One region of the Arthrobacter sp. Soil_C_60 genome, then DNA from elsewhere that is predicted to be linked to it. Evidence: riboswitches for the same ligand, from Rfam matches in the RefSeq annotation. Region 1 holds a riboswitch; each other region holds the start of a gene.

Region 1 (7,265 bases):
CCTTGAATGCACGGGTGAAATAGCTTTGCGACGCGAAGCCGGCCTGCGCGGAGATCCGGCCCACCGGCGTCGTTCTTTGGGTTGGATCGGAGAGGATGGTCCGAGCCAGCTCCAGCCGCAGGCCCAGGACGTAAAGGCTGGGCGGTTCCCCGGCCTCGGCAAAGATCCGCGTCAGATGGCGTTCGCTGATGCCGACCGCCGCGGCAACTTCGGCGGCGCTGAGTTGCGGATCGCCCAGCCGGTCCTCGATGTAACTGCGGGCGGTGGCAAGGTAACCGGCACCGGTGCCGCTGCGCTCCCCTCTGATCATGAGGCTGAGCAGTTCAAGGGCAGAGTCCTCCGCGCGCTCCAAATTCGCGGGCTGGCTGTGCTGGGCTTGCCCGGCGATCGTACCGCTGACCAACTTGGCCAAGGCGAGCATGTGGCGGTTCGCCGCCTCGCCCTGATTGAAGTTGAAGACCCGGGGCTTTAGCAGCGGTTTCCCGCCGGACAGTTCCAGGTAGTCATCACGCGGGATGGTGAGCACCAGTTCACGCAGACCCTTGCAAAAGCCTCGCAGAAACGGCCGGTCGGCGTCGTAGATGACCGCTTGGCCGGGTTTGAGCGATTCCTGTCCGTCGCCATAGTAGAAAAATGCTTCGCCTTCCAATGCGAAGAAGAGGGCAATGGCGTCCATGGGGTTCTGCCGGATGAACCGTTCGTTTCGTTCCACCACCTGCGCGCTGCCCTTGACTTGGGCAAACTTCAGCGAGGGGAAATGCAGGTTCACCTCACTGGCCTGCAGCGGGGCATCGTCCATGGTGCGGATGTCCAGCGGAATCAGCGCCTTGGAGTTATGGTGCTCCCAAAGCTGGACGCGATTGGTCGCGGGGATGCCGTCGGTGTTGAACTTCAGAAGCTTCGCCGGCCTGGACCCGGGCAGCACGGGAACCGGTCCTACGGTTGTGCCGTGCTCATCGGCAGTCCGCCGTGCGGCATCGAGATGGTGCTGGCTCATGGATCCAGAAGTGTAGCCTGAATCACATCGACGCGGTAGCCCGGGCACCGCGTTATGAGGGCGTCCGCCTGCTCCTCACGCAAAGCGTCAGTACCCGTAACCGCCTTCCTTGGCATTATCGGCCTCGGCTGAACCGTCCACCTTTTCCGAATCCGGGCCGGCCGCCGCTTCCAGCGGCTCCTCCTGGCCGCTACCGGATTCGGCAACCGGCTGGGGTTCGTGTGGATGCAGTTCCGAGTCCTCGGGCTGATCGCTGTTTTCGTTGGCTTCGCTGGTCATCGTGGGGCTCCTGGCCGTTGCTCCGTCCCGCGTGGTTGCCGGACGACGGATTCCCAGCGTAGGTAGCTGCTAAGCAACCTGTCCATACCCCTGCTGGAAGGCGACCCGCGTAGGATCGACCCGAGGGCGGCACCGCCCGGCGGCACACTTCAGGAGGACCATCATGGACATTGAAGAAGTCGACCTACTGGTCATCGGCGGCGGCAAGGCGGGCAAATCCCTGGCCATGGACCGGGCCAAGGCCGGGCAGAAAGTAGCCATGGTTGAACGCAGCATGATCGGCGGCACCTGCATTAATGTGGCCTGCATTCCCACGAAGACCCTCATCAACAGCGGCCGGGTACTGGAGACCGTCCGGCGTGCGGCCGAGTTCGGTATTTCCGGCGTCGAAGATCCGCGGATGGATCTGGCCCTGCTGCGGCACCGCAAGGATGACGTCGTCGGCACCATGGTCAAGGGACAGCTCGGCAGTTTCACCGATTCCGGGATGGACTTCATCCTGGGCGAAGCGAAATTTACCGGGCCCAGAACCGTACACGTGGACCTTAACGACGGCGGCACCCGCGTCCTGCGCGGCACCGACGTCGTGATCAATCTCGGCACCGAGCCGGCGCTGCCTCCGATTGCGGGGCTGGCGGAGGCCCGGGTGCAGACCAGCAATACCATGCTCGAGCTTGAGTCGTTGCCGGAGAGCATTGTCATCCTCGGCGGCGGTTACATCGGCTGTGAATTCGCGGACCTGCTCAACACCATCGGCGTCAATGTAACGATCGTCCAGCGCGGGAACCAGTTGCTGGGCCGCGAGGATGCAGACGTGTCCGCCGCGGTCAAGAAAGCCTTTATCGACGCCGGCATCACCGTCCGCCTCGGCGCCGCAGCCGAGAAAATCCAGCGCGCTGCAGACGGCACGGTCAGCGTGACCCTTGACGATGGCGAAACGATCAGCGCGGAGGACGTCCTGGTGGCGCTCGGCAGGAAACCCATGACCGACGGCGCCAATCTGGAAGCCGCCGGCGTGATCCTGGACGACCGCGGCTTCATCGAGGTCGACCAGCAGTTGCGGGCGGCCGACGGCGTCTGGGCTGCCGGCGATGCTGCCGGGACCCCGCAGTTCACGCACGCTTCCTACGACGACTACCGCATCCTCAAGGCCAATCTGGCCGCCCGGCATGGCGACGGCGAGGCCCGCACCACCGAGGGACGGCTCATTCCCTACACGGTCTTCATCACGCCCGAACTGGGCCGGGTCGGCCTGACTGAGCAGCAGGCCCGCTACGCCGGCCACGATGTCCGCATCGCCAAGATGCCGGTTGCCGCCATTCCGCGCGCCCGTACACTCGGCCAGACCGAAGGCGTGTGGAAGGCCGTGCTGGACCGGAAGACCGGCAGGATTCTGGGCGTGGCGCTACTGGGCACCGAGGCCAGCGAAGCCACCGCCGTGGTCCAGATGGCCATGCTGGCGGGGCTGGAATTCACGGCGGTGCGGGACGCCGTCATCACCCATCCGACCATTGCCGAAGGACTGAATCTGCTCTTCACTCCGGCTTACCTGGAGGATTGAGCCACCCGGGACGGCAGCCACGCAGGGCAGCCCTTTGACGTGGCGCGTTTAGCCTTGCTGACGCTCCCGGAAGAAATCGTCCTCCCGGCCGTGCCGCAGCGCCTGGTCCCATTCGGCGATCAATTCGCCGAGGTTCCCTTGCTCTTCGGCGGCAATAAACAGTGCCATGTCCTGATTGGCTGTATCCCTGCGGGTGACGGCCCAGATCTCCTCGTACCGGCCGGCACGCCCGGCTTCCCGCAGCACGATCCGGAACCGGCGGCTGTACTCCCGTTCCTCCGGCCGGCCGAAGCGCTCTGACTTCAGGTACACAAACGCCAACACCGCAACCACCGCTCCACCGAACACTACGGTTCCAACCAGCGCGATCCCGTCCGGCAGCAGGAGGGTGAGGACCCACCAGAGCAGGCCCAGGAAAACCATCAATGCCCCAAGGACGATGATCACCGCTCCAGATTAGCCTTCCAAACGGGGACCGCGGCGACGGGGAACGATGCCCGGCTGCCTAGCACCGCCGCATCCCTCAGATTGAGGGTGTCGGCGCTCCCGGGCCGGGCCTACCATGAGCCCTACACCGGCTCGCATGAGCTCCCCGCAGCAGCAAAAGAAGGATCTGTCATGGAATGTATTACCTGGTTTGTGCCTATCCTGCCCGGGAAGCTTGAGGCGTGGAGGGCTTTCGTGGAGGAGATCAACGGTCCGCGGAAGGACGATTTCGCCCAGTCCCGGCAGCGCCTCGGGGCCAGCCGTGAAGTGATCGGCCTGGTCCAGAGTCCCGAAGGAGACTTTGCCGCTTTGTTCCACGAGGGCGAGAGCGTCTCCGCGGGGTTCAGCAAGCTGGCTGCCTCCGAAGACCCCTTCGACGTCTGGTTCAAGGACAAGATTCTGGAGCTCCATGGGGTCACCAAGGAAATGCTGGCTCAGGGACCGCCTTCTCAAGTGGTGATGGACTACCGGGCGTAACGGCGCGGAGCTTCATGGACCGTCTGGAGGCGGCGTTGCTGCAGTAGCCGGCTCCGGCAGGTAGACTCGCAGGCAGTGACACGGGGTGCCCCCTTGAGGGGCTGAGAGCAAACCCGTTGAACCTGATCTAGTTCGTACTAGCGAAGGGATGTCATGCAGCGGCTGCCGTGCGGTGCGTTGCACCATCTTTTCGCCTTATTCAAGGTGGAGAACCTCAATGCAGCTCGCAGCACAGACCGTACTGGTAACCGGCGGCGGCCGTGGCCTCGGCGCCCGGATCGTCGCAGCCTTCGCGGAAGCCGGCGCCCGGGTAGTCATCAATTACCGCAACAGCGGTTCGGCCGCGGAGGAGCTGGCCGCCAAGTTCGGGCCGGAGCAGGCCGTGGCTCTGCAGTCGGACGTCACCGATGCCGGGCAGGTGGCGGAGCTGTTCAGCCGTGCCGAAGCCCATTTCGGTGGCGCAGTGACCACGGTGGTCAACAACGCGCTGGCGGATTTCTCGTTCAACGGGGATGCCCGCTCCAGCGCCTCCGATATTTCCTGGTCCGAGTTCGAGACCCAGTTCTCCGGCAGCGTGCGTGGCGCGCTGAACACCGCGCAGCAGGCACTTCCCGGCATGCGCGGCCACCGATTTGGCCGGATCATCAACATCGGCACCAACCTCTTCCAGAATCCGGTAGTTCCCTACCACGACTACACCGCGGCCAAGGCGGCCCTGCTCTCGCTGACCCGGACGCTGGCGGCGGATCTGGGCCAGCACAACGTCACCGTCAACATGGTCTCCGGCGGATTGCTCCGCACCACCGACGCCAGCGCTGCCACACCGGATGAAGTCTTCGAGCTGATCGCCGCCTCCACTCCGCTGCGCAGAGTAACGACGCCGGAAGAACTGGCCGACGCGGTACTGTTCTTCGCGTCGCCCTGGGCCCGCTCGGTGACCGGGCAGAACCTGATGGTCGACGGCGGACTGGTGATGAGCTAGTGGCGGCGCGGCAACTGCACTTCAACGCGTTCCTGTTCGGCTGCGGCCACCACAACGCCGCCTGGCGTCGGCCGCAGTCGCCCATCGAGCAGCTCGGCGACATCGCCTTCTACGAGCGGCTGGCCCAAACCGCGGAGCGGGGCCTGTTCGACGCCGTCTTCTTCGCGGACGGACACTCGGCGGGCAACGTCGGCGCAGGGCCGCTCTGGCATCTGGAACCCCTCACCGCCCTGTCGGCCATGGCCCGGGCCACCAGCAGGATCGGCCTGGTCAGCACGGTTTCGGCCACCTTCTACACACCGTTCCATGCCGCCCGCATGCTGGCCTCCATGGACCACATCAGCGCCGGGCGCATCGGCTGGAATGTCGTCACGTCGATGTTCGACGCCGAGGCACGCAACCACGGTATGGCGGCCATGCCCGGGCATCAGGAACGTTATGAACGCGCCGCCGAGTTCATCGACGTCGCCCTCAGGTTGTGGGATTCCTGGTCCGACGACGCGCTCGTCCTCGACCGCCAGGGCTGCTACGCGGATCCGGCCGAAGTCCAGCCGCTCCACCATTCCGGACGGCACTTTCTGGTGGACGGCCCGCTCACCGTCCCGCGCTCCCCGCAGGGTCGGCCGGTGCTGTTCCAGGCCGGCGCCTCGGAGCAGGGACGCGACCTCGCCGCCCGTTATGCCGAAGGCATCTACGCCGTCGCCTACGATCTGGTCAGCGCGCAGGCCTACTACGCGGATGTGAAGCGCCGTATCGCCGGAGCCGGACGGAATCCGGACAAGGTCGCCGTCATGCCAGGCCTGGTGACCTACTTCGGGACAACGACGGCGAAGGCAAAGACCAAGCAGGCCGACACCGACGCGCTGCTGCCCACGGAACACTCCCTGGCCCAGCTGGGCACCTTCATCCAGCAGGACTGCAGCGGCTGGGAGCTGGACGCGCCCGTGCCCAGCTTGCCGCCGGCGTCGGAATTCACCGGCCCGCAGGGCCGCTACACCACCATCCTGCGGATCATCGACGCCGAAAAGCCCACGGTGCGCCAGCTGCTCGGAAGGCTGGCTGCCGGTGGCGGACACTGCACCATGACCGGCACACCCGAACAGGTGGCGGACCAGATCGAGCTTTGGTTCGCCTCCGGCGGCGCGGACGGATTCAACCTGATGCCGCCGCTGCTGCCGGATTCCCTGGAGGAGTTCGTGGACCGCGTCGTCCCGGTGCTGCAGCGCAGGGGGCTGTTCCGCACCTCCTATACCGGCAGCACGCTGCGCGAGCATCTGGGGCTGGAGCGTCCGGCTGCCGCGGCTGGAGTAAGGGCAGAAACCGCCGGCTCCGCTTTATAGACTGGACCCGTGCCTCCTATCGACGCCGGAGCCGGCCGCTTCGCCCCTAGCCCCTCGGGTGAACTGCATGTGGGAAACCTGCGCACCGCCATCCTCGCCTGGCTTTTCGCCCGCAGCACCGGCCGCGATTTCCTGCTGCGGATCGAGGATCTGGACCGCGCCCGCGCCGGAGCGGAAGACAAAGTGCTCGAGGATTTGGCCGCCGTCGGGCTGACGTGGGACGGCAACGTGCTCAGCCAGACGGACCGCTTCCCCCTCTACCGCACCGCCATCACCGCCCTGGCCGACGCGGGCCTGGTCTACGAATGCTTCTGCACCCGCCGCGAGATCGCCGATGCCCCCAGCGCTCCGCACGCCCCGGCCGGAGCCTACCCCGGAACCTGCCGGAACCTCAGCAATTCAGAACGCGAACGACGGCGGCAGGAGCGGCCCGCGGCACTCCGGCTGCGCGCCGGGGTCACCGAATACACTGTGACGGACCGGCTGCACGGCGAGTACACCGGCGTCGTCGACGATCTGGTGCTGCTGCGCAACGACGGCGTGCCGGCCTACAATCTCGCCGTCGTCGTCGATGACGCGGAGCAGGGCATCGACCAGGTGGTCCGCGGCGATGACCTGCTCAGCTCCACGCCCCGGCAGGCGTATCTGGCATCCCTGCTCGGCCTGGCGCCGGTCGAGTACGCGCATGTGCCGCTGGTGTTGAATACCCATCACCGCCGGATCGCCAAACGCGACGGCGCCATTTCACTGCGCACCCTCGCGCTGGCCGGGATTGGTCCGGACACGGTGCGGGACATGGTCCTGCGCTCGGTAGGTCTCCCGGCCGGGCCCCTGGATCAGGCACTCGAGGCGTTCTCACCCGGTCAGCTGCCCACCGAGCCGTGGATCTTCGAACCGCCGGTGCTCGAACTGCCCTGAAAAATCCACATCCCAACTTGCTTACTTGAGCAGCGCTACATCCGAGACCAGTTCGATGTGGGACAACATCGCTGCAGCAGCCAGGTCCGGGTCCTGGGCCCGGATGGCATCGGCGATCCTGCGGTGGGATGCCAAAGACTGTTCAGGGCGACCAGGCTGTCCTAATGATTCAAGACGCGTTTCGAGAACCATTTCGGCGATGAAAGTCATCAGCTGCGCAAGCAC
Region 2 (7,265 bases), on a different contig from region 1:
ACGGTGTGACCCGCGGGCTGACCGGAACCATCCTGGCCCGGGTGGAAGCCAAGGGATACAAGCTCGTCGAGCTGAAACTGGTCAACGCAACCCGTGAGCTGCTGGAGCAGCACTACGCCGAGCACGTCGGCAAGCCGTTCTACGAGCCGCTGGTGGAGTTCATGCTCAGCGGGCCGGTTGCGGCAGCTGTCTTCGAAGGGCAGCGCGTGATCGAGGGCTTCCGTTCGATGGCCGGATCCACGGAACCGACGGCGGCGGCACCGGGGACTATCCGGGGCGATCTCGGACGTGACTGGGGCCTGAAGGTCCAGCAGAACCTCGTCCACGGCTCGGATTCGCCTGAATCCGCCGAGCGCGAGATCGGTATCTGGTTCAGCTGAACCTCCCGCAGCCGGTCTCCGGCCGCAACGGCAAAGGCCGCGTACATCCTCGCCGGATGTGCGCGGCCTTTGCCGTACGGGGTTAGCAGCACCTCACTGCGGCTTGCCTCAACCCCCGAGGAACACGTTCATAAAGCGGATGAAAACGCTCGCCGCAGTGGCTACCCAGAGGATGATCGTCAAGGTCCACGCCCAGTCGCTGGCGAAGGCGACCACGCCAGCCGGCGCCTTGATCACCCCATGCACCAGGTTGCGTACGGTCACCATAACGAACATTGGGATCATCATGGCCCAGACCACTATGCAGTAGATGCACAGGATAAAGATGTCGAACAGTGCCTGGCTCCACAGCCAGACCACAAAGATGAATCCCAGGGTCACGCCGACCTGCAGACCGATCCAGTACCAGCGGCGGAGCCGGGCGCCGGCGAGCATTGCCATCGCCGTCGTAATCGGAACGGCAAAGGCCACGATCCCGATGAACGGATTCGGAAACCCGAAGATCGCTGCCTGCCAGGTCTTGAAGACTTCGCCGCAGGACACCCACGGATTGACGTCGCAGCTGGTGATGTGGCTCGGGTCTACGTAGACGGCAAGCCGCTCCAGGACAAGGATGGCCGAGGCGATCCAACCGACGACGCCGGCGGCGAGCAGGAGCCAAGCGAAGGGTTTGTGCCGCGAATGTACCGCCACGGCCTTGTCCGGACGATGTCCGGCCGGGACGGTTTCTGCGCCGCTTTCGGCGTGGGCCGCATGGTGGTTCACCGGGCTCCTCTTCCATCAGGGAATGTCTGGGACGATTCTAACCGCTGCAGGAGCGCCAAATGATAACGAAAACCGGGCCCATATGAGAGAATGGCTCTTGGCTGGTAATGGAACCACATGCCACTACCGGTCCAGCGACAGGCTTCCAGGTTTGTCGGCGATGCTTCCGGTATCGGAGCCCATCATCCGGATGGGCCCTGCGGAATCCGCCAGATGACCCTACCGATGAAGAGAATATATGCGGTAGTAGGAAAAGCGCCGCTGGTCCCTGAGTGTACCGCGCCCCACAGATGGCGCGAGCTCGGGAGATACGACAAGGACTTCCGGTGACGGGTGGCCACGTGGCCCGAAGGATAACCGGCTACTTTCCTTGGCGGTACCGGAATGTGGCCGGTGCCTCCAGGGGCTGGAGTGCAGTAATAAATGGATAATGAACAGGTAAACCCGGCAACATCCGATCAGTCGGATACTCCCGGAGCGGCGGGCACAGACAGCGCCGCCGCAATCGCAACACCAGAAGCAACCGAACCTACGGCCAAGGCGCCGGTCAAGCGAGCTACCCGCGCCCGACGCAAGCCCGCGGCGGAAACAGCGGAGGTTCCGTCGACAGCAGGGACGGAGAGTACCGCCGACGCCGCAACCGCGGCTACGGATGCCACAACGGAGCCCGCGGAAGCAGCCGCCGGCCGGGCCACCGGGGAAGAAGCAGCGGCACCGGCGAAGACCCGCGTGCGCCGGACCCGCAAGACGGCACCGGTCGACGAAGGTTCAGCAGCGGGCGTCGCAGTGCCGCCCATGCCGACAGAGCCCCCCGCAATGGCCGCTGCCGATACAGTTCCGGCAGCAGAGCCGGCCGAGGACGCCGCCGAGGCGAAGGCGCCGCGCAAGCGCAGGAAGGCCCAGCCCCGGACCGGAAATCCTGAGGTCGCCGCGGACAGCGCAGCAAGCACGCCCTCGCAGGAAGCCTCGGTTGAAACGGCGCCGGAAGCCGCCGGCACCGAGACCGACGTCGCCGCGGGCAGCACCGCCGCCAGCACCGACACGGGTGTAGAGCCCGCGGCAAGCGCCGAGCCCGCCACGCGTACCCGTACCCGTGCGCGCCGGACGGCGGCTCCGAAAGCTCCGCAGGAGAGCCCGGCCGCAGCCGAACCGGAGGCGTCCCCCACGGATTCGTCCACCACAGCTCCGTCTGCCGCAGAGCCGGTTTCCGGCCAGGCTGCCGAGAACGCGCCGGCGGCAGAGGAACAGGCGGAAGAGGCCAACGAGCCAGCGGTGCTGAGCCCCTTCGCCGTCCCCGAATCGCCCGTACAGGTCCTCTTCCATGCGCCGGACCTGACCGCTGTCCGCCCTGTCCGTCCGGCCGCCGCCGAGGAAGAGGCTGACGAGGATGAAGAAAGCGGCCGCCGCCGCAGCCGCCGGAACCGCCGCAGTAAAGGCCGGAACCGTGCCGACGCAGCCGAAACCGGCACCGAGACCGAGACAGAGGCCCAGGGCGAAGACATTGAAGAAGCCCCGGCGGAGTCCGGTGACGGCGTAACTGCCCGCCGCCGTCGTCGTCGGCGCCGCGGCGACCAGGACCTCGAACTCACCGGCGGGCAGGACGATGATCCGCCCAACACAGTGACCCGTGTGCGCGCTCCGCGTGCGGTCAGCGAGACCCCGCCGAGCGACCGTGTCTCCTCGGTGAAGGGCTCCACCCGTCTCGAGGCCAAGAAGCAGCGCCGTCGTGAATCGCGCGAAACCGGCCGGCGGCGCCAGGTCATCACCGAGGCAGAGTTCCTGGCACGTCGTGAATCTGTGGACCGCCAGATGATAGTCCGCCAGCGCGATGACAGGATCCAGATCGGCGTCCTCGAAGACGGCGTGCTGGCCGAGCATTTCGTGTCCAAGACGCAGCAGGACTCCCTGATCGGCAACGTCTACGTCGGCAAGGTCCAGAACGTGCTGCCCAGCATGGAAGCGGCGTTCGTTGACATCGGGCGCGGCCGCAATGCCGTGCTGTACGCCGGCGAGGTCAACTGGGAAGCCGCGCATCTGGAGGGCCAGCCCCGCCGGATCGAGAACGCGCTGAAGTCCGGCGACTCGGTGCTCGTCCAGGTCACCAAGGACCCGGTAGGCCACAAGGGTGCACGCCTGACCAGCCAGATCTCGCTGCCCGGACGCTTCCTCGTCTACGTGCCGGGCGGATCCATGACCGGCATCTCCCGGAAGCTGCCTGACGTGGAGCGCAACCGGCTCAAGAAGATCCTGAAGGAACACGTTCCCGAGGGCGCCGGCGTCATTGTCCGCACCGCGGCCGAAGGCGCCAGCGAAGAAGAGTTGATGAACGACATCAACCGGCTTCGTGCGCAGTGGGAAGGGATCGAACGAAAGTCGACCTCCAATAAGACCCTGCCGCCTGAACTGCTCTACGCCGAGCCTGACCTGACCATCAAGGTGGTCCGCGATGTCTTCAACGAGGACTTCTCGAAGCTCATCGTGTCCGGTGAAGAGGCCTGGGACACCATCGAGGCCTACGTGACCTATGTGGCACCGGACCTCGTGGACCGGCTGGAGAAGTGGACCGGCGCCGAGGACATCTTCGCGGCCAACAGGATCGACGAGCAGATCCACAAGGCCCTCGAACGCAAGGTCTTCCTACCCTCGGGCGGCTCGCTGGTCATCGACCGCACCGAAGCCATGACCGTGGTTGACGTCAACACTGGCAAGTTCACCGGCTCCGGCGGCAACCTCGAAGAGACCGTTACCAAGAACAATCTGGAAGCGGCCGAAGAGGTAGTCCGGCAGCTGCGCCTGCGCGACATCGGCGGCATCATCGTCATCGACTTCATCGACATGGTGCTCGAGGCCAACCGCGATCTGGTGCTGCGCCGCCTGGTGGAATGCCTGGGCCGCGACCGGACCAAGCACCAGGTAGCCGAAGTGACGTCCCTGGGCCTGGTCCAGATGACCCGCAAGCGGATGGGTACCGGACTGCTCGAGGTCTTCGGCGAGAACTGCGAGCATTGCGGCGGCCGCGGCGTCGTCACCCATGACGAACCGCTGGAGCACCGCCGTGCCGCGGTTGCTGCCGAGCATCATCAGCACCTTGTCCGCGCCGAAAAGCCGGGGCGGCCGGAGAAGCCGTCCCGAAGCGAAAAGCGCCGGAGCAAGAGCCAGAACAACCAGGGCAGTGCGCCCTCCGCTCCCGACGCGGTTGTAGAACCGGAGCATGAGGACGACGCCGAGCGGCAAGCCAAGGCGCAGGCGGCCCGTGCCGCACTGGCGTCCATCGCCGCGGCGACCCACGCAGCCCACGAGGCAGAGGAACACGAGGCTGCGCTCAAGTCAGAACCGGCTGCGCGCAAGGCAGAACCGGACGCCGCCCCCGAGGCTCCGGTCTTGACCATCAACGGCGAAAAGGTTGTGCTGCCCCGTGCCGAGCACAGTCCGGTGGCGGCCAGTGAGGAGCCGGCCCTGACTCTGGCGAGCCTGACGGATGCCTTCAACAAGGTAAGTCCGGAGATCGTCACGAAACCAGAGCCGGAACCGGAGGCAAAGCCTGAGGCGGCGGCGCCGCCGGAGCGCCGCGGCCGCCGTCGTCGTGCCGCAAGCAGTCCCCAGGGAGCCGCGAATCAGGCACCCATTGAGCAGCGGGACGGCATGGAGCAGTCCGCGAAGGCTGCCCCGGAGGTTCGGCCGGTCTCCGGATCGGGCGGCGCCGATGCGTCGGCGGACCGTGATGAAGCGGCGGCTAAGCCGGAGGCTGAGAAGAAGACTCCGGTGCAGCCGGTGATTCTGGGAGTCGGAGTTCCTGCGTCGGAACTCTGATCCAGCACTGAGCAATTCCTGCTAATGAATCAGGGGCGGTCCTTTCATGTCGAAAGGACCGCCCCTGATGCATTAGGCTGGCAGCAGTGACACGGGGTGCCGGCGACTAGCCGGCTGAGATTTGAGACCCGTTGAACCTGAACCAGTTAGGACTGGCGGAGGGATGTCGCTGCAGTCTTCGGGCCACTGGCTGGCCAGCTGTGGAATTCTGCCGTGCACGTTCCGCCCTGAGCAGCAACGGAGCAGCCATGACCATTCGAACTACCCCCAGGGTTTTAAGCATTGCGGGGACCGATCCGACCGGCGGCGCCGGGATCCAGGCAGACCTGAAGAGCATCGCAGCGAACGGCGGCTACGGTATGGCCGCAGTGACCGCACTGGTAGCCCAGAACACCCAGGGTGTCCGCTCCGTCCATGCACCGCCGCCAACTTTCCTCGCCGAGCAGCTGGCCGCGGTCAGCGACGACGTCTGCATCGATGCGGTGAAGATCGGCATGCTTGGTGACAGCGAGGTGATTGGAACGGTAGGCCGCTGGCTCGCTGAGGTGAGCCCCGCCGTCGTTGTTCTGGACCCGGTGATGGTGGCCACCAGCGGCGACCGACTGCTGGCAGCGGAAGCGGAGGAGGCGCTGCGCGGCTTGCTCAACCAAGCCCACCTCGTGACGCCGAACCTGCCGGAGCTGGCGGTGCTGCTCGGTGCCGAGACCGCCGCCGACTGGCAGGAGGCGCTGGCGCAGGGGCGGGAGCTCTCCCGCCGGCATGGCGTCATGGTTCTGGTCAAGGGCGGACACCTGCCCGCGGAGGACTGCCCCGATGCGCTGGTGGATGTGAACGGGCGGCTGGCGGGCGAGGTGGTTGAATTCCGCTCAGGCCGGGTGCGGACGAAAAACACGCATGGGACCGGCTGCTCGCTCTCGGCGGCGATGGCTACGGTGCAGGCACGGACGGGGGACTGGACGGAGTCGCTCAAAGAGGTGAAGGAGTGGCTGTTCGGCGCGCTGGTGCGCGCGGACGAGCTAGAGGTCGGGAAGGGCAGCGGGCCCATCCACCATTTCCACCAGCACACGCCGCGTCCGGCGGACCGGTTCAGCAGGGAAGCCTGGGAACGCACCGCAGACATCCGGGCGGAGATCATGGAACTGGATTTTGTGCGGTCGCTCGCGGCAGGAACCCTCAGCGAATCGCAGTTCGGTTACTACCTGGCCCAGGACGCGCGCTACCTTAATGGCTACTCGCGGGCACTGGCCCGTGCCAGCGCGCTGGCGCCCACCGAGCAGGAACAGCTGTTCTGGGCCAAGGGCGCACACAACTGCCTTGAAGTCGAGGCGCAGCTGCACCGCGAATGGCTCGCCGGGCGCAACATCGCGCCGGCACAAGGACCGGTCACCAAGGCCTACGTGGACCATCTGCTTGCCGTCAGCGCTGCGGGGAGCTACGCCGAGCTGGTGGCCGCCGTGGTGCCGTGCTACTGGCTGTATGCGCACGTCGGCAGCGAACTGTATGGCCGGTACATGTCCGCAGGAGCCTCCGGCCACCCGTACGGCGCGTGGATCGAGACCTATGCGGACGACGATTTCGCGGAGGCCACCCGGCAGGCCGTGGCAATCATGGACGCGGCTGCCCAGCAGATGCCGGAGCAGGAGCGCGAACGGATGATGGCCGCCTTCGAGCATTCGGCCCGCTACGAGCTCCACTTTTTCGATGCGCCAAGGCTCTATGCTTGAGCCACGGCCGGTGTGGGCGAGCTAACAGTGCAGTTCCGCGGCACGCCGCCCGGGCGCCATTTGCAGGAAATAGCGGAAATAGCGTAATCTTGATCTTCGGTGCGAACGCCTTCGAAGGGTAAATCCCGTAGGCGTCACTGCACAGTGCTGGCAGGCATCCTTTTACCGCCTGTATTCAAAGCGCATAACTGTATTAAACGTCGAGAGAAGTGAGTTCCCAAGTGGTGTACGCGATTGTCCGCGCAGGCGGCCGCCAAGAAAAGGTTTCCGTCGGAGACCTCGTAACCCTTGACCGCGTCCCCGGTGGAGCCGGTAGCACCTTCGAGCTGCCCGCGCTGCTCCTGGTCGATGGCGACAAGGTTACCTCTGCAGCTGATGAGCTGGCCAAGGTCAAGGTCACTGCAGAGATCATTGAGAATCTTCGCGGGCCGAAGATTGTCATCCAGAAGTTCAAGAACAAGACCGGCTACAAGAAGCGCCAGGGTCACCGTTCAGAACTGACCAAGGTCAAGGTCACCTCCATCGCGTAATTGCGGTCGGCAGGCTTCCAGCAGTTTCCATAGACAAAAAAGGTAGGCATAGCAAA
Region 3 (7,265 bases), on a different contig from region 1:
GCCATCCTGGCCGCTACCATCTTGTGGCTCATCCTGATGTTCGCAGGCCTTGGCTCTCAGCCCGGCGTGGAGTACCTGAGTTGGCTGCTGCCCATGGTGGTGACCGTTCCCGTGGCTTGGCTCACGGTGCTCATGGTCGGCCGGCGTCGCGTCCCCGCTGACGTGGAGCGCCTGACCGAAGCGCTGCGCTGACCCGCCGGAGGGTACCTGGCCGTCAGGCCGGGTACTTGTCCGGTTGGGCCGTGGCTCCCAGCCGGGTGGCAAGCTCACTCAAGGAAGTGGCTGCAGCGACGTCGCGGGTTGTTACCGCGGACCCAGCATCATGTGACGTCAACCGGATGAAGACCTTGTTGTAGCGCCAGTCCAGGTCCGGATGGTGGTTGGCCTCCTCGGCCAACTCTCCCGCTCCGGCGATGAAATCCAGCGCAGCGCGCCCGTTCTCGAGCTTGAAGACGGTAACCAGCGCGCCCTCGCTGTGGCGCCAATCCGGCAGCGTCCTAAGCTGTTCATCGATCTGCTTGCTGTCCAGCTTGTCCTCGGCGCCCATTGCTCCTCCTGTGGCTAGAGATCCGGGCGGCCTGCAAACGATGATGAAGCCAATGCGTGCTCCCGTTTGGGAATCCGGCCACCTGTTGCCGCCAGCCTACCGGCGATGACCGCATGTTTGAAGGCTTCGGCCATGCGGACCGGATGCTGGGCCCTGGTCACGGCGGTGGCGAGCAGGACGGCGTCGCAGCCAAGCTCCATGGCCAGTGCAGCGTCCGACGCCGTGCCGATACCGGCGTCCAGCACCACCGGAATCCCGGCGCGCGAGACAATCAATTCGATGTTGTGCGGATTGAGGATTCCCAGCCCGGTACCGATCGGAGCACCCAGCGGCATCACGGCGGCAGCACCCAGCAGCTCGAGCCGGCGGGCCAGCACCGGGTCGTCATTGGTGTAGGCGAAGACCTTGAACCCGCGGTTGACCAAGGCCTCGGTTGCCTCGACAAGTTCCACCGCGTCGGGCAGCAGTGTCTCTTCGTCCGCGATGACTTCGAGTTTCACCCAGTTCGTCTCCAGGGCTTCGCGCCCGAGTTCGGCGGTCATCACCGCCTCCCGCGCCGTGTAGCAGCCCGCCGTGTTCGGCAGCACGCGAATGCCATGGCGGTCCAGCAGGTCGAAGACCGAAGTACCGGTACCGGCCGCGTAGCGGCGCATCGCTACCGTGGTGAGTTCTGTTCCGGAAGCCAGCAGCGCCTCGCCCAAACCATCCAGGCTCGGCGCCCCGCCCGTGCCCATGATTAGGCGTGATCCGAGCCTTACCCCGTCGATCATCAGTTCATCCATTATTCAGCCTCCCTGTACCGCGGTCACGAGTTCTACGCCGTCGCCGTCGGCGAGCACGGTCCGGGCCCAGCTGCCGCGCGGCGCTACCTCCGCGTTCAGCGCGACAGCCACACCGAGCCGTCCGCCGTCGGCCGGCCGCCCGTCCTCCGCCAATTCACGGCCGGTGGTCCTGGCCACCAGCTCGAGCAGTGTCGGCGCGGTCGGCAAGGTGTACGGACTGCCGTTGACGGTGATCTTCATGCGTGACTCTCCTTGGTCATATTGCTGAACCTGTCGGGATTGAATTGCAGTAGCTCGGCTGAGATTTGCACACCCTCGATGAGGTCGGCGCAGATCCTGGCCGCGACCGGCGTCAGGAGCACTCCGTGGCGGAAGAATCCGGTGGCAACTACCAAGCCCGGAAGGTCCTCCGCCCCTGACGCCACCCGTCCCAGCAACGGCGCATTATCCGGTGTTCCCGGCCGAGCACGGCAGGTCATCTCTTCGAGCGCGAGTTCCGCGACGGCCGGCACCAGCGTCTGGGCGTCGCGGAGCAACTGGTACACCCCGCCGGCTGACACATCCGCCGACCCGTCCTCGCGCTGGGTGGCCCCGATCACCACCGTGCCGTCCTCGCGCGGAACAAGATAAACCGGGTGCCCGCGAACGATGCCACGGATTGTCGAGGTGAGAAACGGTTGCAGGCCTGTGGATACGCGCAGCCGCAGAATGTCCCCGTACACCGGACGCAGCGGCAGCCGCAGCCCCTCGGGCAGGCCGGAGAGGTTGGCGGCCGCAAGCCCGTTCGCGACCACCGTTTCGTCTGCCGCGATGACCTCGCCGCCTGCTAACTGCACGCCAACAACTGTGCCCCCAGCATCGGTGATGAGTCCGGCTGCCTTTTGACTTACGACGGCGGCGCCTGAGTTCCGCAGCATCTTCACTAACGCCGTGGAAAGGGCCCGTGGATCCACTTGGTGGTCGCCCGGCGCGTAGAAGGCACCGGTCAGGGCCGGGCCCAGGCTGGGTTCGAGCCGCCGGGCCTCGCGGCTGGTGATTTCGTGGACCTCGAGTCCTTCGGCCAGCTGCGCCTGTTTCAGGTCTGCGAGCGCGGTGCGGTCCGCGGCGTCGAAAGCGGCAACCAAGGTCCCGGTTTCCTGGTAGCCGGTCTCCCCCAGCCCCGCAACGAACCCAGGGTAAAGCCGGGCGGACTCGCGGGTCAGGGCCAGCAGCCGCTCTTCCTGGTAGTGCAGTTCGCTGACCGGGGCGAGCATGCCCGCGGCGGCGTACGTGGCGCCCGTGGCGGGAGCGGGATCGATGACGGTGACACGGTGGCCGCGGCGGGTGGCTTCTGCGGCGATACCCAGTCCCACTATGCCCGCGCCGATGACGGCAACATGTTTGGACAACTTTGAGCTTCCTTCCCTACGCCGGCATGACCCGGATCAGGTTCGACGGTCGGTGCCAGGCACCCTCTCAGCCTGTCGGCCGCCGGCAATTGCCGAACGTGCCGCCCTTTCAGGCTCCCGCAGTGTTTTCTCCAGTGTAGCCATAGTTGCGGCTTCGCCGGCGTCACATTCTGCTGCCGAAGCCCGCGTCCCGCCACCGCGGAGTTCCTTGCGCGGTTTGCCATTATGGTTGCAGGTATGGATTTTTCCTCTGCCCAGCTTTACCTTTGCACCGACGCGCGCCGCGACCGTGGGGACTTCGAGCAGTTCCTCGATGCTGCCTACTCCGGCGGTGTGGACATCATCCAGTTGCGGGACAAGTCCCTCGATGCCGCCGAAGAGCTGGAGCTGCTCGGCGTGCTCGCCGACGTTGCCGCCCGGCACTCAAAGCCGTGGTCCGTCAACGACAGGGCGGATCTGGCTGCAGTGGCCGGGGCACCGGTCTTCCACGTCGGTCAGCAGGACCTTCCGCCGGCCGCGGCCCGGTCCGTGCTCGGGCCCGCTGCCGCCATCGGCCGCTCCACCCACACTCCGGAACAGGCATCAGCTGCCTTAGCCGATGACGCCCTGGACTATTTCTGCACCGGGCCGCTCTGGGCCACCCCTACCAAGCCGGGCAGGGCCGCCGTCGGTCTTCAACTGGTGGAGTTTACTGCCGCCCAGCAGGCGCAGACGGGTTCAGGCAAGCCGTGGTTCGCCATTGGCGGTATCGATCTGGAGAACATCGGCCAGGTAACGGAGGCCGGGGCCAAACGCGTCGTCGTCGTTCGCGCCGTCACCGATGCCGATGATCCGGCCGAGGCTGCCAGGGCGCTGAAGTCCGCGCTGCCGCCCCTGTAACCCGGCGTTCGGCCGGCTGGTGGCGTGAACGTTCAGGCGGTCAGGCCCAGGGCGTTCATCCGGCGGGAATGGTTCCGGGTCAGTTCTGCGAAAAGTTCCGCGGTGACCGCCTGCTGGGAGGCCGGTTCGTCCAGTCCCAGCAGGGCGCCCAGGAAAGCCCGCTCGATCCCGATGCGCTGCGCCTGCGTCAACGCCTCGCCGACCAGCCGCCGGCCCCACAAGGCCAGCCTCGAGGCCAGCCGCTCGTCATGTTCCAGCGCCCTGCGCAGCCGACTAGTGAGCAAGGCCAGCTGGTCCCCGTTTTCCTTGATCCTGGACACCAGCGCGCGCGTCTCGGGATCCAGCCGGTCGGCGATCGCACGGTAGAAATCCCCCGAAACGGCATCCGTGACGTAGGCCTTCATCAACGATTCATACCAGTCTCCGGGCCGCGTCCGCTCGTGGAACGCGTCGATCGAAGCCTGGAAAGGCGCCATGGCAACCTGCACGTCGACACCAAGGCGCGCCAGCTCGGCGCTGACAAGTTCAAAGTGCCCGAATTCGACGACTGCGAGGCGCCCGAGATCCGCGCGGTCTTTCAACGTCGGCGAGAACCGGGCGTCCGAGGAGAACCGCTCGAAGGCGGACAGCTCGCCGTAGGCCATGACGCCATACAGATCAACGACATGCTGCAGATGTTCCGCTCCTGTCCCGTTGCTGGTGGCCGGGCGATCAGCGGGGAAGGATCCTTCGGAGCTCATGAGCACTACCCTAACGCCCCACCTGCGGCGCTGTGGCGATAGGCTGGGCCTGTGCCGTATTCACACGTTGACGCCAGAGTTAATGAATCGCAGCATCTGCTCGCCCGTGTGCTGAAGGAACTGCGCACCGAGCTGGAACTTCCCGCGGCGTTCAGCCCTTCGGTCCTTGCGGAAGCCGAGAAGGCCGTGGCGGAACAGTCCATGCCAGCCGCGGACCTAACCGGGCTGGACTTTGTCACCATCGATCCGCCAAGCTCCACCGACCTGGACCAGGCGATGTACATCGAGCGCGACGGCGGGGGCTACCGGCTCTGGTATGCCATCGCGGATGTTCCCGCTTTTGTTGCTCCCGGCGGTGAACTTGACGCTGAGACGCGACGGCGCGGCCAGACCATCTATGCTCCGGATGGACGCATTCCGTTGCACCCGCCGGTGATCAGCGAAGACTCCGGCAGCCTCCTCCCGGACCAGGACCGCAGCGCATTCGTGTGGGAATTCGAGCTCGACGCCGCCGCAGTGGTCAGCACCGTGTCGCTGCGCCGGGCCAGAATGCGCAGCCGCGCCAAGCTGAACTACGAACAGGTCCAGCAGGACATTGATTCCGGCGAAGCGCCGGTCTATCTGCAGCTGCTCAAAGAAGTAGGGCTCAAGCGCATCGAGCTGGAGCGGCAGCGCGGCGGCGCGAGTCTGAACCTTCCTGATGAGGAAATAGCCCATGACGGCCGCCATTACTTCATCGTCGCGCGCCCTGCACGGCCGGTCGAGGACTGGAACGCCCAGATTTCGCTGATGACCGGTATGGCCGCAGCGGAAATCATGCTCAAGGGCAAGGTAGGAATCCTGCGCACCATGCCCGCTCCAGACGAGGAGTCGGAGGCCCGGTTCCGACGCCAGACCAAGGCTCTGGGCCACCCCTGGCCGGAGGGTATTGCCTATGGCGAATATCTGCGCGGGCTCGACACCGCGGATCCGAAACAACTGGCACTCATGGACGCAGCCGGGTCACTGTTCCGCGGCGCCGGCTACACACCGTTCGACGGCGAGGTGCCGCAGGAGCAGACCCAGGCCGCGATCGCTGCGCCATACGCCCACACCACCGCACCGCTGCGCCGTCTGGTGGACCGCTTTGTCCTGGTCATCTGCGAGGCGTTGTGCGCCAAGACCGAGGTGCCCGGCTGGGCCCGGCAGGCCTTGCCGGAACTCCCCCAGCTGATGGCTGCCTCGGACCAGCTGTCCGGACGGCTGGATCGTGCGGCGCTGGACGCGGTGGAAGCGGCCCTGCTCAGCCACCGGGTGGGCGAGGAATTCGATGCCGTGGTAATCTCGGCCCGTAATTCCAACAACCACTCGAACCATAATTCCAATGGCAACGGCCGTCAGGAAGCCGTCCCGCACGGCACTATCCAGATCAGTGATCCCGCGGTCAGCGCGCGTTGCGACGGCGAACTGCAGGCCGGCACTGCCATCAGGGCCCGTCTGGTCGAGGCCGATATCGAGAAGCGCACGGTCCGGTTCGAGCTGATCAGCCCGGCCTGAGCGGTCCGTCCATCCGCGCCATGGCGCCGGCCCGGGAGACGATTTGGTGCCAGCCGGTAGACTGGTCATTGTAGAACTGGATGCCCGGTCGTTGATTGTTAGTAAATTTCATCAACAGATCCGCACCTACGCGATCTTTAACCCGCCGGCATGGCCATGATGGCTTGCACCGGCACGCAGTTGTTAGCCCGCGATCGGCTTCCACTGGCTGCGTCACGCAACCGGACAGTTCCGCACGGCCGCAAGATGGCCGTGTCGTTGAGCACCGGGGCCCAGGCGCCTTATTTGAATGGTATTTAATTGAACACTGAGAATTCCCTCGTGGACCAGAACAACCTGCTCCATGCGGAAAACAGCCTTGAGGAAATCGAAGTCGAGGCAAGCCTCGCTTCCGATGAACGTCCGCACGAGATTCCGCAGCAGACCTTCGCCGACTTCAACGTCCGCGCCGACATCGTTCGCTCGCTCTTCGACGCCGGCATCACGCACCCTTTCCCGATCCAGTCCATGACGCTGCCCGTGGCGCTCGACGGCCATGACATCATCGGGCAGGCCAAGACCGGTACCGGCAAGACCCTGGGCTTCGGCATTCCCGCGCTGCAGCGCGTTGTCGGCCCCGAAGACGACGGTTATGACAAACTGCCCGTCCCGGGTGCCCCGCAGGCCCTCGTCATCGTTCCGACCCGTGAGCTTGCCGTGCAGGTGGCCAAGGACCTCACCACCGCTTCGCGCCACCGCAATGCGCGCATCGCCACCATCTATGGTGGCCGCGCCTATGAGCCGCAGACCGAGATGCTCGCCAAGGGCGTCGAAGTGGTTGTGGGAACACCGGGACGGTTGATCGACCTGCACCGGCAGCGGCACCTGAACCTGAAGAACGTGCGCATCGTGATTCTTGACGAGGCGGATGAAATGCTGGACCTGGGCTTCCTGCCCGACGTGGAAACGCTGATTGCCGCCACCCCTGCCATTCGGCAGACAATGCTCTTCTCCGCCACCATGCCCGGCCCCGTCGTCGCCATGGCGCGTCGCTACATGACGCAGCCGACGCACATCCGTGCCGCTGACCCGGACGATGAGGGCATCACCAAGAAAGACATCCGCCAGGTCATCTACCGTGCGCATAACCTGGACAAGACCGAGGTTGTCTCGCGAATCCTGCAGTCCCGCGGCCGCGGCCGGACCATCATTTTCACGAAGACCAAGCGCACCGCCGCCAAGGTCTCCGAAGAGCTGATTGACCGCGGTTTCGCCGCCGGCGCCATCCACGGCGACCTGGGCCAGGGCGCCCGTGAACAGGCGCTGCGTGCCTTCCGCAGCGACAAGGTAGATGTGCTCGTCGCCACCGACGTCGCTGCCCGCGGTATCGACGTCGATGACGTCACCCACGTGA
Region 4 (7,265 bases), on a different contig from region 1:
TCACACCGCTGAGCGCCGTGTTCCTGATGGACACGCCATGGCCTGACAGCTGGATCGCTTTCGACTCTCCCGCGCAGCTGATCGCGGGTCTAGGCATCATCGTGGCGGCCATTCTCGCCATCAGGGCCAACAAGAGGTTCATGGCCGTGCTGATGGTCTCTGTCGCCGGTTATGGCATCGCGCTGATCTTTGCGCTGCAGGGCGCGCCGGACCTGGCGTTGACCCAGATGCTCGTGGAGACCATTGTGCTGGTCGCGATTGTGCTTGCCCTGCGCTCCCTGCCGGCGCGCCTCTGGCTGCGCACCCCCAGCAGTTTCAAATGGCTGCGGGCTGCGATCGGGGCGGCGTTCGGCCTGGCCATGGTGGTCATTGCCATGACGTCCATGGCTGCGCGCACCCAGCTGCCGGTCTCGCTGGAATACCCGCAGTTAGCGTACGACGGCGGCGGCGGAGCCAACGTTGTCAACGTCACCTTGGTGGATATCCGCGCGTGGGACACTTACGGTGAGATCTCCGTGCTGGCAGTCGCTGCAACGGGTGTGGCCAGCCTGATCTTTGTCCGCAGCCGCGGAGACAAGCGTATGCGCGCGTCAACCGTCGCCACGGGATCCGTGGACCGTCTGACAGAACTGCCCGAGCACACCGGCCGGGATGCCGCCGCGCTGGTCACTGCCCGGCGATTCGCCACCTCGGCCAGAGATGCCTGGCTGGTTGCCGGACGGACTCTCGCCCCTGAGCGGCGCTCCATTATCTTCGAGGTCATCACCAGACTGCTGTTCCATTCGTTGGTGATCTTCTCCATCTATCTGCTGCTGGCGGGACACAATCTGCCCGGCGGGGGCTTCGCCGGCGGGCTGCTGGCGGGCATCGCCTTGGCGGTCAGGTACTTGGCGGGCGGACGCGTGGAACTGGCCGAGGCCACGCCTGTCAGCGCCGGCTTCCTGCTCGGCGCCGGGCTGGGGATCGCTTCCTTGACAGCCATGGCACCGCTGTTCTTCGGCGGAGAGGTTTTCCAAAGCGCCATCATCCATTTCAGTCTCCCGGTATTCGGTGACCACAAATTCGTCACGTCAACGTTCTTCGACATCGGCGTTTATCTCGTGGTGGTGGGCCTGGTGCTCGATGTTCTGCGCAGTTTCGGTGCGGAAGTAGATGAGCGCAGCCAGGAGAAGGCACCAAAACCGGATGAGGGCGTGCCGCAGCCGGCGCCGGACGCCATCGAGGAAGGAGTAGCACGATGACGGTGAACATCACGCTGCTCGTAGTCATGGGAGTTCTCGTGGCGGTGGGCGTCTATCTGATTCTCGAGCGAAGCCTGACCCGGGTCATGCTCGGCCTGATGATGCTGGCCAACGGGGCCAACATCCTGCTGCTGACCACCGGCGGCGCCGCTGGTCTCGCGCCGCTGTACGACGCCAATATTCCTGCCGGGGAATACAACGACCCGCTGCCGCAGGCCCTGATCCTGACCTCCATCGTGATTTCCTTCGCGGTGACCGCGTTCATGCTGGGCATCATCTACCGGTCCTGGGTGCTGGGCCGGCAGGACGAAGTGCAGGACGATATTGAAGACCGTCGCGTGGCCAACCAGCCCAGCTTCGACGCCGAAGACGATACCGCTATCCCGGTAGAGACGACCGAATTCGTCACGCCGGAGGACGCCGATGAACGGCCGGCAGCACCGAAGACCAGAGTTCGGGGACAAGAATGAACGCCGCTAGCCTGGCCCCGCTGGCCGTTGTCCTTCCCTTCCTGGGCGCTGCTTTTGCGTTCATCCTGATCCGCCGGCCGGTTGCGCAGCGGACCGTGGCCATCGGCACGCTCGCCCTGACCCTGTCCGTCGAACTGCTCATGCTGTGGTCGGCCTGGACCCAAGGCGTACAGGCCGTGTTCCTTGGCGGCTGGGTTCCTCCGTTCGGGATTTCCCTGGTGGTGGACGAGCTTTCATCACTGATGCTCGTGATCTCCTCGGCCGTGAGCCTGGCGGTGCTGGTCTACGCGTCCGGCCAGGGCATGGCAGATGGGGACGAGGACGGTCCCATCTCGATTTTCCATCCCACCTATCTGATCCTTGTGGCGGGGGTGTCCAACGCTTTCCTCACCGGGGACCTGTTCAACCTCTACGTAGGTTTCGAGATTCTGCTGACGGCCAGTTATGTCCTGATGACCATGGGCGGGACAGGGCCACGGGTCCGGGCCGGCGTGACGTATGTGGTGGTCAGCGTTATTTCCTCGATGCTGTTCCTGCTATCCATTGCGATGATCTACGCGGCGACCGGCACCATCAACATGGCCGACCTGGCCGTGAAGCTGGGCGAACTGGATGATTCCACGCAAATGATTCTGCACCTGATGCTAGTGGTCGCGTTCGGCATCAAGGCCGCAGTGTTCCCGCTGTCATTCTGGCTGCCCGACTCCTATCCCACGGCGCCCGCCCCGGTCACCGCAGTGTTCGCCGGCCTGCTGACCAAGGTGGGTGTCTACGCCCTGATCCGCACCGAGACGCTGCTCTTCCCGGGGGACCGCATCAACACCTTCCTGATGATCGTTGCGCTGCTGACCATGGTGGTCGGCATCCTCGGTGCACTGGCCCAGATCGACATCAAACGTATGCTCTCATTCACGCTGGTCAGCCACATCGGCTACATGGTTTTCGGCCTGGCGATGAGTTCCGTGGTGGGTCTGGGATCGACGATGTACTACGTGGCCCACCACATTACCGTCCAGACCAGCCTGTTCCTGGTGGCGGGTCTGATCGAACGCCGCGGCGGCACCTCCAACATGGACCGGCTGGGCGGGATGGCGAAACTCTCGCCGCTGCTGGCGATCCTGTACTTTGTGCCAGCCATGAACCTGGCGGGCATCCCGCCCTTCTCCGGATTCCTGGGCAAGCTCGGCCTGCTGCAGGGCGGCGTCGATCTGGCCACCCCGGTGTCGTACACGCTGGTCATCGGCAGCGTCGTCACCTCCCTGCTGACCCTGATGGCCATGGCCCGCGTCTGGAACAGGGCCTTCTGGCGGACTCCGGAGGACGCCGAGCACCCGGACCCCGTGCTGCTGGCCAGCAAGCCGGACGGTTCCACGCTGCGCACTTCCAAGTACGTGACGGACAAGCCCACCGGCCGGTTCTCCGGCAGGGGGACCATCCACCTGCTGCCCAAGAGCATGGTCGGGGCCACCATGGGCCTGGTGGCACTCGGGGTGGCACTGACCGTCTTCGCCGGCCCGCTGTTCCAGCTGAGCGACCAGGGCGCCCGGGCCATGCTTGAGCGCACCCCCTACATCGAGGCCGTTCTTGGCCCCGGCGCGGCGCAGGGGGTTGAGCAATGACGCGTTCCCGGATTCCGCTGCTCGTCGAAATACCGCTGCTGGTCTGGCTGGTCATCCTCTGGGGAGCCCTCTGGCAGGACTTCAGCGCCGGCAACCTGATTTTCGGACTGCTCATCGCCCTCGCCGTCGTCAATATCTTCTACCTGCCGCCGGTAGAACTGGCCGGACGGCTGAATCTGTGGGCGGCGGCCCTGTTCGTGGCATCGTTCCTGGTGAACGTGGCCAAGGCCAGCTTCGAGGTCTTCTGGATTGCTCTCACCCGTGGCCCGCGCACGATGAACGGGGTGGTGGCCGTCCAACTGCGCAGCCATTCGGACCTGCTGGTCACCGCCACCGGCCATACAATTTCGCTGATTCCCGGGAGCCTCGTGGTGGACGTGGACCGGTCCACGTCGACGCTGTACCTGCACGTGCTGGACATTCCGGACCCGGACAAGGCGGACCGGTTCCGCGAACAGGTCCGCAGGATCGAGGCCGGGCTGATCCGGGCCATCGGCAGTAAAGAGGAAGTCGCGATGGTCAAAGCGGAGGCAGCAAACCGACGGAACGGAGGAACCAGTTGAACAGTCCATTCATGGAAGTTGTGCTGGTGATCGTCACTGTCGTCCTGGCCTTCTCCGCCGCCGTCGCGATCTCCCGGATTGTCAAAGGTCCCTCGATCCTGGACCGTGTGATCGCTATCGACGTTTTGCTGGCCATCGTCTGCGCGGGCTTGATAGCGGACATGGCCGTCCGGAAGCATCAGGCCAATCTGACCTTGGTGATCATCATTTCCCTGATTGGCTTCATCGGTTCGGTCACGGTAGCCCGCTTCGTCATCGATAGGCGGACCCATGAACACTGATCTTGTGCTGGAAATTGTTGCCGGACTCTGCCTGGTCCTCGGGGCGCTGATGTCCCTGGCCGCCGCTATCGGGCTGCTCCGGTTTCCGGACCTGCTCTCGCGGATGCACGCAGGCACCAAGCCCCAGGTTTTCGGGCTGCTGCTGCTGCTGATCGGTCTGGCCCTCCAGCTCCGCAGCTGGGCAGCGGTACCGGTGCTGATTATCGCCTGGCTGTTCCAGCTGCTGACGGTTCCGGTCTCGGCGCATATGGTAGGCCGTGCCGGCTACCGCACCAAGCACCTGCACCGGGAAACACTGAGCGTGGACGACCTGGATGCCGTGGTCCAGAAAGCCGCGGCGGAAGAAGCCGAACGCCGGAAGGCGGATGCCGCGGAAGAGGCGGCCCTGGCTGCCGATCCCGAGTTGGCGGCAGAACTGGACGTCGGCGGGAACATTGAGGAAAAGCCTGTAGGAAAGCTGAAGGGCGCGCTGCGTAGCAAGGAGCCAAAGGAAGCGGCGGCGAAGGCTTCCGCCAAACGCCGCCGCGAATCCTGAAACTTGCCCAGGGGCTAGACCATGTCCCGGGTCCGGTTGAAGCGGTTGACTGCCTGCATGGTTCCGCGCTGGGACAGCACGCGGATGATGGCGCTGACCGTACCGGAAATCGCGGCAAAAGCGAGGGTGGCGCGCAGGCTGTTTTCCATGTCGTCGTCATGCTTAGGGGAGTCCTCCCCGGTAACGGCCTTCCACAGGATGTCGATGAGCTTGGCGCCGGCCAGGCCAGCCGCAATGCTCACCAACGTACCCAGAAGTTTCAAAACCGTACTCATTTGCCACTGCCCTTCGTTGGAGAACGTCATCTGCCACCCAGCCTAGCGTTTTCCGGGTCGGCTGCCACCCGCCGTCGTCAGTAGTACACTGGAAGACGCTTGAAAAAGCACACATGACGACAGGGGAGCGTCCGTCACGGTAACCACGGCAAGCAGCCGTACCGGGTCGGGACGCTGAGAGTGCGGACAGCCGCAGACCCTCGAACCTGCTCCGGTTAGTACCGGCGAAGGGAGTCGAGATCTCAGGGTGTGCCCGGAAAGGCCGGGTTGCCCTCCCCTCCTGAACCCCAGGAGGATTTTCCATGAACACCGTTACACCTTCCGCGCACGCATCTGCGCGCAAACCCCGTTACACCTGGCGCGTTGTCGATATTGTGGTCGCGTCCGTGATCGGCGTGGCCATCGGGGTCATCTTCTGGGCCTGGTCCGCCGGCTATTCCGGCATTGCGGTGCTGACCGCGGCCTTCCCGCCGGCCGGCGGGCTCTACGCCGGCGGCTGGCTCACGGCCGGGGTCCTGGGCGGGCTGCTCATCCGCAAGCCCGGCGCGGCGATCTACTGCGAGGTCCTCGCGGCCGCGGTGTCGAGCCTGCTGGGCACGCAGTTCGGCCTCACGGTGCTTCTGTCCGGCCTGATCCAGGGCGTGGGGGCGGAACTGGTCTTCCTGCTCTTCCTCTACAAAAAGTTCAACCTCGGCGTGTCGCTGCTGGCCGGGCTGGGCGCCGGCCTGGCGCTGGCCATCGGTGAGAACTTTATGTGGAACGTGGAATGGGCAACCGACTGGAAGCTCTGGTACACGCTGTTCGCCGCCATTTCCGGCGTGGTCATCGCCGGACTGCTGCCCTGGCTGGCGATGAGGGGACTGGCCAAGACGGGCGCGCTCTCATCCTTTGCCGCCGGCCGGACGGCTGACGTATAGGCCATGGTAAACACTCAAAGTACGACGGCGGAGCGCGGCCGCCCGGCCGCTGTCACCGCAGAGGGATACGGCTGGCGCCATGCCGGCCGCAAGGATCCGGCGGTCAGCGACGTGAGCTTCGGGATCGAACCGGGGGAGCGCGTGCTGCTGCTCGGTGCCTCCGGTGCCGGCAAATCCACGCTGCTGCATGCCATTGCAGGGGTACTGGGCGACGACGGCGAAGGCGACGAAGCGGGCCGCCTGACCGTCGACGGCAGGCACCCCGTCCAGTCCCGCGGCCGGACGGGACTAGTGCTCCAGGACCCGGAGTCCCAGGTGGTCATGGCGCGCGTGGGGGACGAAGTCGCCTTCGGCGCAGAGAACATGGCCCTGCCTCGGGACGAAATCTGGGCGCGCGTGCGCGAAAGCCTCGCCGATGTGGGCCTCGAGGTCCCGCTGGGCCATGCCACTACGGCGCTCTCCGGCGGGCAGAAACAGCGGCTTGCGCTGGCATCGGTCCTGGCCATGCGGCCCGGTGTCCTGTTGCTGGACGAGCCCACGGCAAACCTGGATCCGGACGGGGTGCTGGAGGTCCGGGACGCGGTGGTCGGAGTGCTTGAGCGCACCGGCGCCACCCTGATTGTGGTGGAACACCGCGTGGCCGTCTGGGCGGACGTGGTGGACCGGGTCATCGTACTGGCTGCCGGCGGCGGAGTTCTCGCCGACGGTCCGCCGACGGAGGTGCTCAATGCCGCAAGTACCAGGGAACGCCTGATCGAAGCCGGTGTCTGGGTTCCCGGTTACACTCCTCAACTGCACACGCCCGGGGCCACCGGCGGTGGCCACGGCAGCGGCGGCGGCCACAACACGCAGGGTACGGGCCTGCTCCGGGCGGCGGAGCTGTCCATTGCCCGGACCCGGCGGGCCGGGCCGGTAGTCAATAAGGTCTCGCTGGAACTGGCGGCGGGCGAGGCGTTGAGTATTACCGGCCCCAACGGCGCCGGTAAGTCGACCTTGGCGCTGACCCTGGCCGGGCTGCTGACCCCCGCGGGCGGCAGGCTTGAGGCCGCGCCGGAGCTCCAGCGGGGCGCGGCCGGCACCGTGCACAAGTGGAAATCCGCCGAGCTGGTCACCCGGATCGGCACCGTCTTCCAGGAACCCGAACACCAGTTCCTGACCCACCGGGTGATCGACGAACTCGAATTCGGTCCCCGGCGGGTCGCCCGGCTTCCGGAGGACGAGGTGCGACGCCGCGTTGATGCCATTGCGGAGCGGCTGCGGCTGACCAAACTCCTGCAGGCCAATCCCTTTACCCTTTCCGGCGGGGAGAAGCGCAGGCTGTCCGTGGCGACCATGCTGGCCACCAGCCCTGACATCCTGGTGCT

What was found. Region 1 has a riboswitch for thiamine pyrophosphate ahead of AC3A4M_RS13595 (3-oxoacyl-ACP reductase). Riboswitches for the same ligand answer to the same signal wherever they lie in the genome.
Region 2: another riboswitch for thiamine pyrophosphate. It lies ahead of thiD (bifunctional hydroxymethylpyrimidine kinase/phosphomethylpyrimidine kinase); the one in region 1 lies ahead of AC3A4M_RS13595 (3-oxoacyl-ACP reductase).
Region 3: another riboswitch for thiamine pyrophosphate. It lies ahead of thiO (glycine oxidase ThiO); the one in region 1 lies ahead of AC3A4M_RS13595 (3-oxoacyl-ACP reductase).
Region 4: another riboswitch for thiamine pyrophosphate. It lies ahead of AC3A4M_RS16965 (ECF transporter S component); the one in region 1 lies ahead of AC3A4M_RS13595 (3-oxoacyl-ACP reductase).

What each region holds. Positions count from the first base shown of each region.
Region 1 is NZ_JBDGKM010000006.1:44,038-51,302, forward strand. Features, by position in the region: gene AC3A4M_RS13570 (helix-turn-helix domain-containing protein) at 1-997, opposite strand, end outside; gene AC3A4M_RS13575 (hypothetical protein) at 1,085-1,276, opposite strand; gene AC3A4M_RS13580 (dihydrolipoyl dehydrogenase family protein) at 1,440-2,837, shown strand; gene AC3A4M_RS13585 (hypothetical protein) at 2,886-3,284, opposite strand; gene AC3A4M_RS13590 (hypothetical protein) at 3,456-3,800, shown strand; TPP riboswitch at 3,872-3,966, shown strand; gene AC3A4M_RS13595 (3-oxoacyl-ACP reductase) at 4,018-4,782, shown strand; gene AC3A4M_RS13600 (LLM class flavin-dependent oxidoreductase) at 4,782-6,122, shown strand; gene gluQRS (tRNA glutamyl-Q(34) synthetase GluQRS) at 6,132-7,040, shown strand; gene AC3A4M_RS13610 (FadR/GntR family transcriptional regulator) at 7,062-7,265, opposite strand, start outside.
Region 2 is NZ_JBDGKM010000004.1:401,029-408,293, reverse strand. Features, by position in the region: gene ndk (nucleoside-diphosphate kinase) at 1-380, shown strand, start outside; gene AC3A4M_RS11615 (vitamin K epoxide reductase family protein) at 489-1,073, opposite strand; gene AC3A4M_RS11610 (Rne/Rng family ribonuclease) at 1,569-4,955, shown strand; TPP riboswitch at 5,038-5,136, shown strand; gene thiD (bifunctional hydroxymethylpyrimidine kinase/phosphomethylpyrimidine kinase) at 5,204-6,679, shown strand; gene rplU (50S ribosomal protein L21) at 6,901-7,209, shown strand; gene rpmA (50S ribosomal protein L27) at 7,265-7,265, shown strand, end outside.
Region 3 is NZ_JBDGKM010000001.1:437,840-445,104, reverse strand. Features, by position in the region: gene AC3A4M_RS02220 (hypothetical protein) at 1-192, shown strand, start outside; gene AC3A4M_RS02215 (4a-hydroxytetrahydrobiopterin dehydratase) at 215-547, opposite strand; gene AC3A4M_RS02210 (thiazole synthase) at 562-1,329, opposite strand; gene thiS (sulfur carrier protein ThiS) at 1,333-1,569, opposite strand; gene thiO (glycine oxidase ThiO) at 1,566-2,717, opposite strand; TPP riboswitch at 2,714-2,848, opposite strand; gene thiE (thiamine phosphate synthase) at 2,955-3,596, shown strand; gene AC3A4M_RS02190 (ferritin-like fold-containing protein) at 3,629-4,336, opposite strand; gene AC3A4M_RS02185 (RNB domain-containing ribonuclease) at 4,388-5,872, shown strand; gene AC3A4M_RS02180 (DEAD/DEAH box helicase) at 6,209-7,265, shown strand, end outside.
Region 4 is NZ_JBDGKM010000009.1:43,251-50,515, reverse strand. Features, by position in the region: gene AC3A4M_RS17000 (Na+/H+ antiporter subunit A) at 1-1,241, shown strand, start outside; gene AC3A4M_RS16995 (Na(+)/H(+) antiporter subunit C) at 1,238-1,711, shown strand; gene AC3A4M_RS16990 (Na+/H+ antiporter subunit D) at 1,708-3,330, shown strand; gene AC3A4M_RS16985 (Na+/H+ antiporter subunit E) at 3,327-3,893, shown strand; gene AC3A4M_RS16980 (MrpF/PhaF family protein) at 3,905-4,174, shown strand; partial or broken gene mnhG (monovalent cation/H(+) antiporter subunit G) at 4,164-4,541, shown strand; gene AC3A4M_RS16970 (DUF4235 domain-containing protein) at 4,724-4,984, opposite strand; TPP riboswitch at 5,096-5,234, shown strand; gene AC3A4M_RS16965 (ECF transporter S component) at 5,287-5,901, shown strand; gene AC3A4M_RS16960 (ABC transporter ATP-binding protein) at 5,905-7,265, shown strand, end outside.